Linked DNA regions of Bdellovibrio bacteriovorus. The protein of the gene in region 1 interacts with the protein of each later gene in a pairwise test. Links are inferred from orthologs where the notes say so. Each region holds a gene or a part of one and is shown on either strand. Other genes may lie near its edges. The genes, in order: fliG and fliM.

Region 1 (7,147 bases):
AGATGACCAATATGATACAGGCCACTCGTTCTTATGAGGCGAATGTGACGGCTCTTCAAGCGTCAAAAGATATGGCGTTGAGTGCTTTAGAGATAGGTCGCTAAGACTGAAAGCCCAGGAGGAATTTTCCTAGACTGGGGCAAATTTTAAGGACTTTTTTAGTTTAGTTTTATACAATTTTTGTAAGAGGAAAGGTGAAGCCATGGAAGGTTTTACTGTATCAAATGCAAACAGATTTCTCGATACGGGTGTCATTCGTGACTCCAAGTCTTTAAGCATCGAGGGTCCTTCATCAACGAGTTCTACAGCAGATACTGGCAAGAGCTTCGCCGACACCCTGAAAGACGCCGTCAGCAGTGTGAACGAGATGCAAAAGTCTTCGGATAAGGCTATGCAAAACTTGGCCACTGGAAAAACAGACAACGTCGCAGAAGTCATGATCGCCGCTGAAAAAGCAGACATCGCCCTCAAAGTGATGGTGCAAGTACGTAACAAGATTATTGATGCGTACCAAGAAGTCATGAAGATGCAGGTTTGATTTTATTTATTTGGGATTTCGGTTTTAGGTCGGAGGGGTTACCTTGAACAAAATATTTGGCGGATTGGTTGTCCAGTTTAGAGAGTTCTTCAAGAATTTAGGGCCAACCAAAAGACTTTCAGTCATTGCGGTTACAGTCATAGCTGTTGTGGCTTTATTGACGATGCTTTTCATGGCATCCGGTAAAGACTATGTGCCGCTCTTCACCAATATTCCGACAGAACAAGTTTCTACAATCGTTGCGAAACTGAATGAAAAGAACATCCCTTTCCAACTTCGTGACGAAGGTAAAACTGTCGCTATTCCAAAAGAGCTTTTGCATTCAACGCAAATGACGTTGATGTCTGAAATCGGTTCTCCCAAAATGGGTTCCATCGGTCTTGAGATCTTTGATAAACAAGACTTCGGAATGAACTCTTACGCTCAGAAAATCAATTACCAAAGAGCCCTTCAAGGTGAATTGATGAGAGCGATCAACACTTTGACCGCTGTAAAGCAGTCTAAAGTGATCTTGGCATTGCCCAATAAAAAAACTTTCCTTGAAGAAGGCGGCCAGGCATCAGCTTCGGTTGTCGTTGAACTTCATCAGGGTAAAGAACTGGCTCCCGAACAAGTGCGTGGTATCCGTTACCTAGTTGCGAATGCAGTTGAAGGTATGGATGCAGATAAAGTCACGGTTCTAGATGAGCGTGGTAAAGTTCTGACTCGCCAGGAAAATGGCGCGACGACAGGTTCCAACGATCTTTTGGATTTAAAGGCAAAGATCGAAGGCGATCTTGAAAATCGTATCGAAGACATTCTTTCTAAAGTTGTCGGTCACGCTAAAGTCGTCGCAAAAGTCGATGCGACTTTGAATCACCGTGTGATTTCTTCGGTCGAAGAATTAGTAGATCCAGATAAAACGGCGATTCGTTCACAACAATCTGAAGAGGAATCTTTAGATGGTTCCCGTGTGAATCCTGCCGGCGTTCCGGGTTCTCGTTCCAATCTTCCAGGTGCGGAAGATCAAGGAACTGTGGGCTTTAAACAAGACGTTAAAAAAGAAATCAAAACAACAAACTACGAAGTTCCAAAAACTGTGCGCAACATCCGTGAAGCTGCGGGTAATTTAGAACGCGTCAGTGTGGCGGTTGTGGTTGATGGTATTGCCGTTACTAAAACAAAAGAAGACGGCACGACAGAAACAACTTACCAACCTCGCAGTGCGGAAGATCTTAAAAAGTACGAAGACTTAGTTAAAAACGCGATCGGTTTCAATACAGCTCGCGGTGACAGTGTCAGAATTGAAAGCATGCAGTTCCAGCCGGAAGACTTTTCTGAAGCAGAGAAGATCTTAACAACATTGGAACGCAAAAAGTTGATCCACGCTTTATTTAAATGGGCGCTGTTGGGATTCAGCTTGGCTCTCTTCTTCTTTATCGTGGTTCGTCCATTCATGCAGTGGATTACAGACAGTTTCCAAGACTCTGTGGAGGAAATGTTGCCTCGTACAATTGAAGAACTTGAAGAATTACAATCCGTGGATAACACGCTTCCTGGTATGTCGGCGGCTCTTCCTGTCCTGCAGGAATCTATCGATCCAGAAAAAGCGGAAAGCGAACTTCTCAAAGATCGTATCATGGCGACTATGTCACGAGACGAAGAGAAAGCAGCCAATGCCTTTGGTATGTGGCTTGTTAGGAAGGATGGCTAATGAAATTACATAAGGCCGATAATATCGAGTATGAACAGCTCAAAGGTTTTGATAAGGCCGCAATCCTTATCAACTATCTGGGTAAAGACGCTGTGAAAGTCCTTCTTCGCCGCATGGATGATGCTGACATTCGCAAACTTATCAATCAGATGAGTAAATTGCGCGTCGTTCCTGTTCACGTGACAAAGCGTGTGCTGGAAGAATTCTACGAAATGATCTCTGAAACAGAAGATTACATCTTCTCTGAAAGCATCTCTGCCAAAGACACGATCGTGGATGCCTTGGGAGAAGAAAGAGCCCGTGGTATCCTGGGTGGTTTGAATATCACTTCCGGTGGTTCTCGTTCTTTGGAATCTCTTGAAATGGTCGATGCGAAATCTTTAGCGACGTTCTTAGTGAACGAACATCCTCAGACGGTCGCCGTGATCTTGGCGCATCTAGAGCCGGAGAAAAAAGGTGAGGTTCTAAAACGTCTTCCAGAAGCTCTTCAAGCCGAAGTGGTTCTGCGTATGGCGAACTTGGAACACGTGGATCCAGAATTGATTTCTGAAATCGATAAAGTTTTGAAAAACCAATTGTCCAATACGGCAACAGTCGAACAAGCTGCTTTGGGTGGTGTTCAGCCGGTGGCCGAAATGCTCAACGTTATGGACAAGAATACCGAGACAGCGATCATGTCCCGCTTGGAAGAAAAAGATCCTCTTCTTGCCGAAGAGATCCGCAAGCTCATGTTCGTTTTCGACGATGTTGTCAAAATCGACGACCGTGGTATTCAAGCGCTTCTCAAAGAAGTGCCGAACGAAAAACTTCTTCTGGCACTCAAAACAGCCAGCGAAGAGATTCGTGGAAAAATCCTCAAGAATCTTTCTCAACGTGCGGCAGATATGTTGCGCGAAGATTTGTCGAACATGGGACCTTCTCGTTTGTCAGACGTCGAATCTGCCCAACAAGAGATCGTCAACGTGGCTCGCCGCTTAGAGGCGGAAGGAAAGATCTTGATCGCAAGAGGTGGTTCAGAAGATGCAATGGTCTAATTCGGGCTCAGGGAGCTCTAACGCCTCTCTTAATGCTAAGACGAAGTCAGTTCTTCCTAAGGAAGTGGCTGAAAAGACCGTGCTGGAGTTTGTACCCGTTCGCTTTGATCTGGGCACACCCGAGCAGGCTTTGAACTATCTTGCTGAAAAGAAAAAAGGTTCTGACTTCCGCATGAACGATGCTGTCCGTATGCAAACGGGCATTGATGATGTCGAGCAAGTCAGTGAAGAAGAAAAAGTCGAAGAAGCCGCTCTTGAAAAGTTAAAAGAAATTCAAGAGGGTGCTTACCAAGAAGCTTACCGCCTTGGTTTGGAAGAAGGCCGCAAAGAAGCTTTTGAAAAAGTCTCTGCGGAAATTGCTTCTCGCATGGAAACCATGGATGTCCTTTTGAACGGTATCAAAGAATTGAAAACGGAGATGGCTTCTTTCAATGAAGCTCATCTGGTCAAAGTGGCTTTCCATATGGCAGCACGATTGGCAAAGACCGAACTTCAAAATAATAATGAAGTGATGGTGCAGATTCTAAAAGATGCTGTCAGTCTTTCTCAAGACGAAGAAAATATCACGGTGCGTGTGTCTCCGGGGCAATTTGAATTCCTTGAAGAACTAAAAAAAGAATCAGGCCGTGAATTGGAATTCGTAAAGAGGATCCGTTTTGAGCCAAGTTCTGAGGTCGCTGATGGCGGTTGTATTGTTCAAACTAACTATGGTGAAGTCGATGCACGCATCGAACAGCGTATTGAACAATTGTGGACCGCTCTTTCTGAAAACATGCCGAAAGTTAAAGACAAGGTTGCTAGCTAATGAACGAACTTGAACTGAATCTGGAGAAGTACTCTGATGTCATCAGCTCCATCCACTTAACTCGCGATAGCGGGAAAGTGACGGAAGTAAATGGCATGCTCATCAAGGGTTATCTTCCAGGTGCCAGTGTCGGAAGTATCGTGCAAATCATCCCTTCAGGAATGGATAAGTCTTTCCTGGCAGAGGTCGTTGGTTTTAAAGACAAGCATGTTCTTATGATGGCCTTAAATGACATGCGTGGCGTGGCTTTGGGTTCTAAGATCATCTTAGCTCGCCAGATTGCCACCGTTCGCGCCGGCGATGAACTTTTAGGCCGTGTGGTGGATGGCTTGGGTCGTCCTTTGGATGACAAGGGCGAAGTTGAAAATTTCCGTGAAATTCCTCTTTACAGTGAAGTGCGAAATCCTTTGGATCGTCGCCCTATTCGCGAACCTATTGACTTGGGTATTCGTGCTATCAATGGCGCATTAACCGCGGGCCTGGGCCAGCGTGTCGCTATTATGGCAGGTTCTGGTGTGGGTAAGTCCGTCCTTTTGGGGATGATGGCTCGTAACACCAATGCCGACGTGAATGTGATCGCGATGATCGGTGAACGGGGCCGTGAGGTTCGTGAATTCATCGAACACGATTTGGGACCGCAGGGCATGGCTCGTTCGGTTGTTGTCTGTGTGACCAGTGACCAAAGCCCGCTGCTTCGTATGCGTGGTGCTTATGTCGCAACGGCCTTGGCAGAGTATTTCTGTTCTCAAGGTAAAAACGTTCTTCTGATGATGGATTCGGTGACGCGTTTTGCGATGGCACAACGTGAAATTGGTCTTAGCACGGGTGAACCACCTTCACAAAAAGGTTATACGCCCAGTGTGTTTGCGACCTTGCCAAAACTTTTAGAGCGCGCAGGTTCCTTTGAAGGAGAAGGCAGTATCACAGGTTTTTATACAACCCTTGTTGAAGGGGACGATATGAATGATCCTATCGGGGATTCTGTTCGTTCTATCGTCGACGGACATATTGTTCTAAGCCGTGCTTTGGCGCAAAAAGGCCACTTCCCGGCGATTGATATTATGCAAAGTGCAAGTCGGGTGATGCGTGCGGTTTCTTCGCCAGAACACGCGAAGCTCGCGCAAAAGCTCAGAGAAACTTTGGCGATCTATAAAGACGCCGAGGATTTGATTAACATCGGCGCTTATAAGCCAGGATCAAATCCAAAGATTGATAAAGCGGTGAAAGTGATCGATGCGGTGAATGACTTCTTAAAACAAAGAGTCGAAGACCCCACAAACTTCACCCAGACCGTCCGTCAAATGCAGCAAATCCTAATGAACGCTTAAGCGTGACGTATAAAGCCAGGGCCGGAGGCCCGAGCTGGAGTAAGCAAACATGAAGTTTAAATTTCCACTCCAAAAAGTCTTAGAGCATCGCAAGATTAAAGAAAACCTGGCCCAGAAGGACTTCCAGGAGGCCATGCTTCTTTTAAATAAAGAAAACGAGCTTCTTGAGCAGATGAGCGAGCAAGTCACAGGCGCCCATGCGCAAGCAGGAGCCTTAGCGCATCAGGGTGGGGCCCAAGGTCCAGCTCTTTCGCAGATTCATGAGTTCTTAAAAGGCCAGCAAATCCGCATCCAGCGCCAAAAGCAAAAAGTTCAAGAAATCGAAAAATTGGTCGAGGCCAAAAGAGAGATTTTGCGACAAGCCGCCCAGGAATATAAAATTATGGAGAAGATGCGTGAAAACAAGTTCGAAGAATATCGACTTGGCCGACTCGCACAAGACCAAAAAGACATGGATGAACAAAGCATCCTGCGCTTTAAAGCGGTGAAGGAATCCTAAAGAATGAAAAACGGATACGATCAATTTTTCCAAAATGCACGCAAAGTCGCCGATCAACAGCAAGGTGGAATGAAATTCAATAAAAAACCTGCAGCGACAAAATTGCATTTGGATCTTGCATCGGAAGACGTTGAACAACAACTTCGCCGTCGTATGAAAATGTCTCAACCTAAAAGAAAGAAAAAGGCCACGATTCCTTGGAAGATGGTGGGCGTTTCCTTTATGGGTTTGATGGTGGCGATCTGGGGATTCCAAAATCACGAAGAAGTTGAAAGAATCATTAAGCGCGTTGAATTTCAAATGACCGGTCAAGCTTATGCGGAAGAAGCGCCGAAAGTTTCTGCTCCCGCAGCACCTGCAGACAAGCCGGCAGAAGCGGCTCCCGCAGCGGCTTCGATGAGCAGTGTTGAAATTGATCATTTGCAAAAATTGAATGAAAGAAAAAAAGAACTCGATGCACGTGAAGAAGAACTCAACCGTATGGAAGGGGAGCTTCAAGTGCAGAAGGTGGAATTAGAAAAGCGTTTGAAAGATCTTGAGGAAATGCGCGCGAAGATCTCCGGCATCCTTGAAGAACGGGTCAAGGCTGACGACCAGAAGGTCGATACCTTGGTACAGATGTACACCAATATGAAAGCGCCACAAGCGGCCAAAGTCTTTGAGACAATGGACGAGGATTTGGCAATTGAAATACTTGGTCGTATGAAAAAGAAGAACGCTGCTGATATTATGAATTTGTTAAAACCAGAGAAGGCTCAGGTTCTGTCTGAGATGTTCGCTGGATATAAAAGACGTCCCGCAAGCGACGCAAAATAAATAAAACTTTTTCCAAGGAAGGAGGAAGGTTTGTTACAAAGTATCGTCGGACCCCCTATGGTGGGTGCGACCGATTTGAGGTCTCAACCGGAAAGAACGGTGGATAAAGACTTCAAAGGTTCCGGCTCCGAATCTTCATTCGGCAAGGCCCTCGAAGACAAGATGTCTGCAAAGAGCCCGAAAGAATCGAAGGAAGTGAAAGAGTCACCGCAGAAGGAAACGCGGCAGAAAGAGGAAAAAGAACCTCCGCAAGCCAAGGCCGAAGCGAAGAAGGAACAACCGGTCGACAAAACCGAAGGGAAGATAGCCAAGAAGGCAGTTCGACAGCAGGCAATTCAAGAGTTCATGGACTCATTCGAGAGTGAATTCCAAATCCCTCCCACACGACTTGTGGAGGCGATGGCCCAGCTGGACGACAAGCAACTTACACAATC
Region 2 (7,003 bases), on another replicon or contig:
TTGATGCCGCTGATCGCGAACTCATCATCCGTTTCCATAGACGCTGCTACTTTTTTACGAGGAGCTGAAGCTTCTTCTTGAGAATCTTCATCGAAAGAAGCCTTTGAACCTAGAACCTTTCCGAAACTTTGCGGAGTTTCTTCAGGCACTTCTTCGTCCAGCAAGGACAAAGATTTGATCATAGAGATGTTATGATCCGTCACTCCGATCAGGATCGACTCTCCGGCTACGCGAACAATGGCCAAGCTTTTCTTAGGACCTAGGAAATGCTGTTGCAAAACTTTGATCTGAGTTTGGTGTTTCTTAGCTTTAGGAACAGAGTATTTACGAAGGAAAATAAAAGCACCTGTTCCGACCAAGCCCAAGATAGAAAGAGTGAAAAGGATGCGGAAGAAACCGCCGCCTTCTGATGCTGCTTTCTTATTTTTATCCAAGTTCAATGGAATCTCGGATTCTTTACGATTGTCGATTTTGCCATCTTCATGTGCCACGGCTCCAGTTTCTGCCGTTGCAGAAATCTCTGTTTGTTCCGAAGAAGTGGCCGCCGAATCCGCCGCTTGAGCAGAAACCGAAAATACAAAAAGTAAAGAAAGCAACAAACGCATCTAAAACCTCTACCTTATTTAAGTTGTTCCACGCGCTCAGCTGGAGAAATGATATCCGTCAAACGCACACCGAACTTTTCGTTGACGACCACGGCTTCACCGCGTGCAATCAACTTGTCGTTCACGTAAACTTCCATCGGCTCACCCGCCAATTTATTCAACTCGATAACGCTACCTTGAGTCAGATTCAAAAGCTCACTCACCGGCATTTTTGTGCGGCCCAATTCCACAGAAACTTTGAGTGGAATGTCCAAGATCAAGTTCAAGTTGCGATCGCTTTGGCCTGTTGGAGCTGCAGAAGTTTTTTTAGCTCCGCCATCTGCCATACCGGCTGCTTCCGCCACCAACTGATCTGCTAAGTTGTCCAATGTATCGTCACTCATTTTATCCCCCTACTACTTTGTCACCGGTCGAGTCACTTGGACTGCCACAGTTCCGTGATGGATTCCGTAATAACCTTTAAACTTTTTTACACCTTCGACCGTCACGTCGAACTCTCCCGAAGCGTCCTGATCCAATGGAATCACGTCGCCGACTTTCAAGTTCATCATGTCGCGAAGTTTGATTTCTGTTTCACCCAAGTTCACTTTGATTTCCATATCCGTTTCAAGAAGTTGTTCTTGAATGATCGAAGTCCAAAGTTTTTTGTCCGTTTGATCTGATTCGACCTGGAAGCCCGTTGAAAGCTTTTGTTTGATCGGCTCGATAGTCGCGTAAGGAATAACGATGGAAATCGTTCCTGTCGCGTTTTCAAGTTCAACGTCGAATGTCGAAGCGATAACCACGTCAGTCGGAGGCACGATACCTACGAACTGCGGATTCACTTCCGTACGAACAAAAGAGCAACCGATTTTTTCAATAGAAGCCCATGCCGCTTCAAGATCGTTGATCGCCAAACCCACGACTTTTTGTACGATGGAAAGTTCAATCGGCGTAAAATCTTTACCGTCAATTTTCGTGTACGGACGATCTGCGCCGCCGAAGAAACTGTCGACCAAAGCGTAAGCCAATTTACTTTCAATCACGAACAAAGCTGAACCGCGCAAGTTACCAAAACGCAGAACGCTCATGCACGTCGGCATTGGAAGCGTATTAATAAATTCACCAAATTTTAAAAACTCAGTGGAAGTTAAAGTGATGGAGGCAATTTTACGAAGCGCGGAGGACAAAGAAACGCGGAAAGCACGCATGAATTTTTCGTAAATAACTTCCAACTGAGGAAGACGACCACGAATAATACGATCTTGGCTGGTAAGATCGTAAGAAACAATCTTACGCTCATCCACTTTACCGACATTCTGCGCTTCCGGCTTGGACGTGTCCGACGACGCGACATCTCCGTCAGAGACCGCGGCTAACAGAGCATCCACTTCACTTTGTGAAAGAACCTGATTCATAGTCCTGCCTTAGTTGTAGATAAATTCAGTGAAGAACACGTTTGAAATCTTTCCTTGCACCAGGAAAGAGTTGATCGTGTCTTTAATTTCGTTTCTTAATCCGTCTTTACCTTCACGACTTGCGACGTCTTCGTAAGTCTTCGAAGAAAGAATAATAATGATGATGTCGCGGATCTGCGCTTTGCGCTTTTCGATTTCATCAAGAACGTGGTCACCTTTGACCTCAAGTTCCATGTTTACTTTCGCGACCTTACGGCCTTTTGATCCCGCTAAATTGACGATGAATGTTTCTAAAGGCACAACCTTACCCACGATTTCTTTTTCTTCCGTGGCTTCTTTATGTTGCGCTTCGGCTTCACCTTTAATGACTTGTTCAATCTTAGGTTCTGCTGCTTCTTTTTTCTTACCTTGATAAAGCATAAAACCCACGCCAGCGACTACCAACATATTGATAACCGCTAGGGCAATAAGTAGAATAGGCTTTTGTCCAGATCCCCCGCTCGGAGCTGACATTTCCGCTGCTGCCGCTTTTTCTTCAGCCATTCATCCTCCATGATGAAAGACCACAGAGTGGTCCTGACAGAAAACAAAGCAACTCGGATGCCAACGCAACCATGGTCGAGGTCCAGGAGATCGCAACCAACATATTTGATCTAAGGCAAATTTTGCCGCCCAGGAAAATGTTACCGAGAAGAAATTCTCTGACAGTAGTCAAAGTTTTGGCGCGAAGATTTGACTGTTTGCCTCCCCCACGGTCTCCTATTTACAGAAAACTCAACCAGGAGGTCGTTATGAATAAGGACATTTTCCAAGGAAAAATTAAAGAGATTTCTGGCGAGATTCGCAAAAAATGGGGCGAGCTCACCGACGATGAAATTCAAAGAACTAAAGGCAACTCCGAAGCGTTGAGTGGTCTAGTTCAACAAAAAATGGGCTTAAGCAAAGAAGAGGCCTCTAAGCAAGTGAACGATCTTATGTCGTCCATGGAAGAGAGATACCGCGAAGGCGCAGATAAGGTAAACCAAGGCATTGATAAAATGAAAAACAAGCTCTCTCACTAAGGGGGCACTCTAGGAGGCGGCGTCGAAGTCGCCTCCTTATCTCACAAATGCATTAAAACTCGTATTAATTACCGGTATTTTCGCCGCTGAAAAGCCTAAGTCTTAGACGCCCTGAAAAACCTTTCAAAGCCCTCCGAAGTTCCCTTTATTTTGATGAAAGGTTTTGTTATCACTACCTCCTTACAAGGAGCATTCGTGAAAACACTTTTCATCACTCTAGCCGCTTTATTGGGAACTCAACTGGCATCTGCTGAAACGGCTCAGCTTTACAAAACTTTCGACGGTTCCGTCGTGCGCTGCCAAGGAAATCAAAAATCCAATAGTTCTTTGGGAAACAAGGCCATTCAAGTTGAATTGATCAGCGCGACAGACTCGCAAAAAGACCTTGATGCTTCCTTGAAAGTTTCTGTGGTTCGTTGTGAAGATTCACGCTGGGTGATGGACACAAATCCATCTCGTGAAAACTACGTTGCGGATAACAACGTCGCAGTCGAATTGACGTATTCAAATTACGAAGCTTTGGTTGTTGATAAAAACTATCAAGTGGTTTCGGTCTTAAACTTGGCTGACGTTGAAACTTTGAGTGTGCAAACGCAGTCTTTGAGCGTTAATAAAACATCTGAAAATCCTCAAGACTTTGAAGTGATCGTGCGTGCGACAGTTGAGGTTCGCGCTTCTAACGGTTACTACCAAAAAGAAATTAGAAATTTCGGTTCTTACCGCCTGCGCATTCAAAAGTAATACGCTATTTCAGACGACAGCGACCTGCTGTCGTCTTCTTTGAGAATCAACACTTCCGCGTTAATTCAACTGTTCGTCTTCTTCGCCTATTTTAAAATCTAGATATGACCGCAAGTAAAGTCTATGACGTCATCATTGTGGGCGCCGGCGCTGCAGGTCTGACCTGCGCCCGTCATCTTTCAGACGCTGGCAAAAAAGTCTGTGTTCTTGAGGCGCGTGATCGCGTGGGCGGTCGCATTTATTCTTTACCCCACGACGTCGAACCCGTTGAATTGGGTGCGGAGTTCCTGCACGGAGTTCATCCGATTCTTCATGACTTGATTGAAGAACAAAGAGGCTCTTTTGTAACTGCTCCGGAAAAGCATCTGTTCTTAAAGGGCCGCTCGCTGATACCATTAAAAAATTTCGACAAAGAGTTTGGCAAAATTATCAACAAGCTCAATGCAAATCCTAAGACAGACCGAAGTGTCGCTGATTTTTTAAAGACGCTTAAAAATGTGCCCGATGAGTACCGCCAGTCATTTATTGCTTATGTCGAAGGCTTTCAAGGAGCTGATATCGAGCTGATCGGCGAAAAATCCTTAGCCCTGGCCGAGCAAGAAGATGAAGGCGAAATCGGTGGCGACGGTGCGTTTCGACCCTTGCAAAGATACGCGAGCTATTTTGAAAACATGCTGGGAAAGAAAGCAAAACAAATTCTTCGCCTTCAGCACATTGTTAAAAAAATAGAATGGTCCCAACGAAACGTGATCATTACCGCAAACACCAACGAAAAGAAAAACATTCGATTTCAGGCAAGACACGTGGTTGTCACGGTTCCGCTTGCGGTACTACAAAACAATCAACCGCTTTCCCGAATAGAGTTTGCTCCTGCTTTGACCGAAATAACTGAAGCCTTGCAGGGCTACCACATGGGTCATGTTCAACGAATTATTTTTGAATTCAAAGAACGCTTCTGGGAAAAGCTTTCGAAAGAGCCGGTGGTCTTCATGCGCACCGGCCCCGAGCACTACTTTCCGACATGGTGGACGAAAAAGCCTATTCACAACAACATCTTGATTGCGTGGCAAGGCGGGCCGAAGGCGTGGGAAATGGCAACGTGGACGGCCCAAGAACGGGCGTATAAAGCCCTCTCGACTCTTTCAAAGATCACGCGAAAATCACAAAGCTATTTAATTGAAAACTTAGAAGCTTATTACAGCTATAACTGGAGCCGCGATCCTTTTAGTCTAGGTGCTTATTCCTATACTGGAGTTGAAAGAAAAAAATCCCGTCATCGGATCACAGAACCCCTGCAAGAAAAGATCTGGTTGGCTGGTGAAGCCTTTGCTAAAAGATCCGCCCAAGGCACCGTTCATGGCGCCATGGAGACTGGCAAACAAGTCGCGGTCTCCATTTTAAAAAAGCTTTGAAGCTACTCTTCGCCGGTCATGTAAATTCTTAGAACCTGACACGAAGAATTCGTTTCTGCTGTCACAACTTCATAAGTCAGACTGCCGCAGGCATCTAAATCTCCAGGTGTGCAGTGTAAAAGATCGGCTTCATAAACCGAAATCAATCGGTCCCCTTGAAACTCGGAAGATAACAGGTGCAATACGGGATGTTGAATTTCTGATTCTTCACGATCCAGTTGAGCTTGTTGAATAGCCGCTTTAACAACTTTACGCTTGCAAGAATCCGCCGCAAAAACTTGAGAGCCTGTCAGTGCAATAAGAATAAAAGTTATGACCTTCTTCATAGTATGTCCTCGCTTTTGATGGACTCGTTATATCCGAGGCCACTAAAAACTTAAACGGGCATAGTAAGCTTTTTATTATGCACAAAACGAATTGTGCCCCCTAGGCGATCACTGTGTCTGCGATTGAAGATGCTTCTGGCAGACGTTTTGAATTTCTTTTACGATGGCGGGGTTTCCCGCGACGATTGAGTTTTTATAGGGATGATACTCTTCGCCTTTATACGTTTGGATAATACCGCCTGCCTCTTCAACTAAGAGAATACCCGCGGCCGCATCCCAAGGTTGAATATTGCGCTCCCAATAGCCGTCGAAAACTCCACGAGCAACTTGAGTCAGGTCATAAGCAGCAGCGCCTGGGCGACGCACACCACGACATTTTCGAACAATCTCATCAAAGATTTTAAGCTGTTCGGCAATCACATGCTCGTGCTCTGCCACAAAGCCCGTTGCCAGCAGCGCTTTTTTGAATTCTTGGTTTTTCGAAACACGAAGCCTACGGCCATTAACAAATGCTCCCTGGCCGCGAATCGCCGTATAAGTTTCATTCAACATAGGAACATCAATGACAGCGAGCTTGATTTTTCCATCCATTTCTAATGCAAGACTGATACAAAAAATCGGAAAGCGATGAATGTAGTTTGTTGTTCCATCTAATGGATCCACGATCCAACGACCTTCAGGCCCCGCAGGTTTTACCTCGACCTTCGCCCCGGGAGCGCTTTTCGCGGCAAAGCTTTCTTCGCCCAAGAACTCAATTGTCGGAAAATTTTTCTTAAGATGCTCTGCGATGACTCTTTCTGATTCTTTGTCGGCTTCGCTGACTAGACCTGCTTGGAACTTTTCTTCGATATGTTCTAAGTTACCGAAATAATTGAGAAGCACTTCCCGTCCCAAGCTGACAGCCTTGATTGCTGTACTTAAGACCTGCTTCCAATCCATTGATTTTGCGCCATTTTCCACGGTTTTCCCTTTGAACATTTCTTCTGATTATTGACCAGTTCCGAGACTTAAAGCTAACATGATTGAAGGGCCAAAGGAAGGGCCTTAAACTTTAGAGATGCTTTGTAAAAATCAGAGCATATTAACTCAAGTGAGTTTAAACATGAGGATTGAAAAAATGAGTTCTAAAACAGACGCGGTTGTGAAACTTTCGATAGTATTCTTTGTTTCTTTGTTGTTCTTCTCTGTAGGAACATTCGTTGGCAAAAAGTACAGTGACAACCAACATCAATTGGCGGCTCTTGAACCGCAAAAAAACAATGCTCATGGCGAGCGTGAAGTAGCGTCTGTTAACAACGGTCATGGCGAAACTAAATCTGGTCAGATGACGGATGAAGAGATCGCAAAGCTTGCAGAAGAATTCGTAGCTGATGAAGTGGCTCCGGTTCCTGCGGCTCCTCATGGTGAAGAAGGCCACGGCGCTTCTCACGACGAAAAAACTGTCGGTCACGATGCTCACGG

The links.
Region 2: the proteins of fliG (region 1) and fliM interact in binary tests that used the Escherichia coli proteins (3 or more experiments, as listed by UniProt). The link is inferred for Bdellovibrio bacteriovorus from one-to-one orthologs.

The regions. Positions count from the first base shown.
Region 1 is NZ_LUKF01000001.1:59,051-66,197, reverse strand. The notes cover bases 1,249-4,247. They hold fliG (flagellar motor switch protein FliG), read left to right. Parts: upstream 1,249-2,230; coding sequence 2,231-3,265; downstream 3,266-4,247. Other genes in these bases: AZI85_RS00280 (FliI/YscN family ATPase), read left to right, coding at 4,070-4,247; AZI85_RS00285 (FliH/SctL family protein), read left to right, coding at 3,252-4,070; fliF (flagellar basal-body MS-ring/collar protein FliF), read left to right, coding at 1,249-2,231. Outside these bases: flagellar basal body rod protein FlgC, read left to right, coding at 1-104; flagellar hook-basal body complex protein FliE, read left to right, coding at 203-538; more of fliF, read left to right, coding at 582-1,248; more of AZI85_RS00280, read left to right, coding at 4,248-5,398; flagellar export protein FliJ, read left to right, coding at 5,448-5,897; AZI85_RS00270 (MotE family protein), read left to right, coding at 5,901-6,713; AZI85_RS00265 (flagellar hook-length control protein FliK), read left to right, coding at 6,744-7,147. UniProt on the Escherichia coli protein: FliG is one of three proteins (FliG, FliN, FliM) that forms the rotor-mounted switch complex (C ring), located at the base of the basal body.
Region 2 is NZ_LUKF01000009.1:8,174-15,176, forward strand. The notes cover bases 2-2,856. They hold fliM (flagellar motor switch protein FliM), read right to left. Parts: upstream 2,003-2,856; coding sequence 1,001-2,002; downstream 2-1,000. Other genes in these bases: AZI85_RS06585 (FliO/MopB family protein), read right to left, coding at 2-605; AZI85_RS06600 (flagellar basal body-associated FliL family protein), read right to left, coding at 2,012-2,545; AZI85_RS06605 (CsbD family protein), read left to right, coding at 2,794-2,856. In the rest of the region: more of AZI85_RS06585, read right to left, coding at 1-1; more of AZI85_RS06605, read left to right, coding at 2,857-3,063; AZI85_RS06610 (hypothetical protein), read left to right, coding at 3,259-3,804; AZI85_RS06615 (flavin monoamine oxidase family protein), read left to right, coding at 3,909-5,216; AZI85_RS06620 (hypothetical protein), read right to left, coding at 5,219-5,542; AZI85_RS06625 (inositol monophosphatase family protein), read right to left, coding at 5,651-6,520; AZI85_RS06630 (SPOR domain-containing protein), read left to right, coding at 6,660-7,003. UniProt on the Escherichia coli protein: FliM is one of three proteins (FliG, FliN, FliM) that forms the rotor-mounted switch complex (C ring), located at the base of the basal body.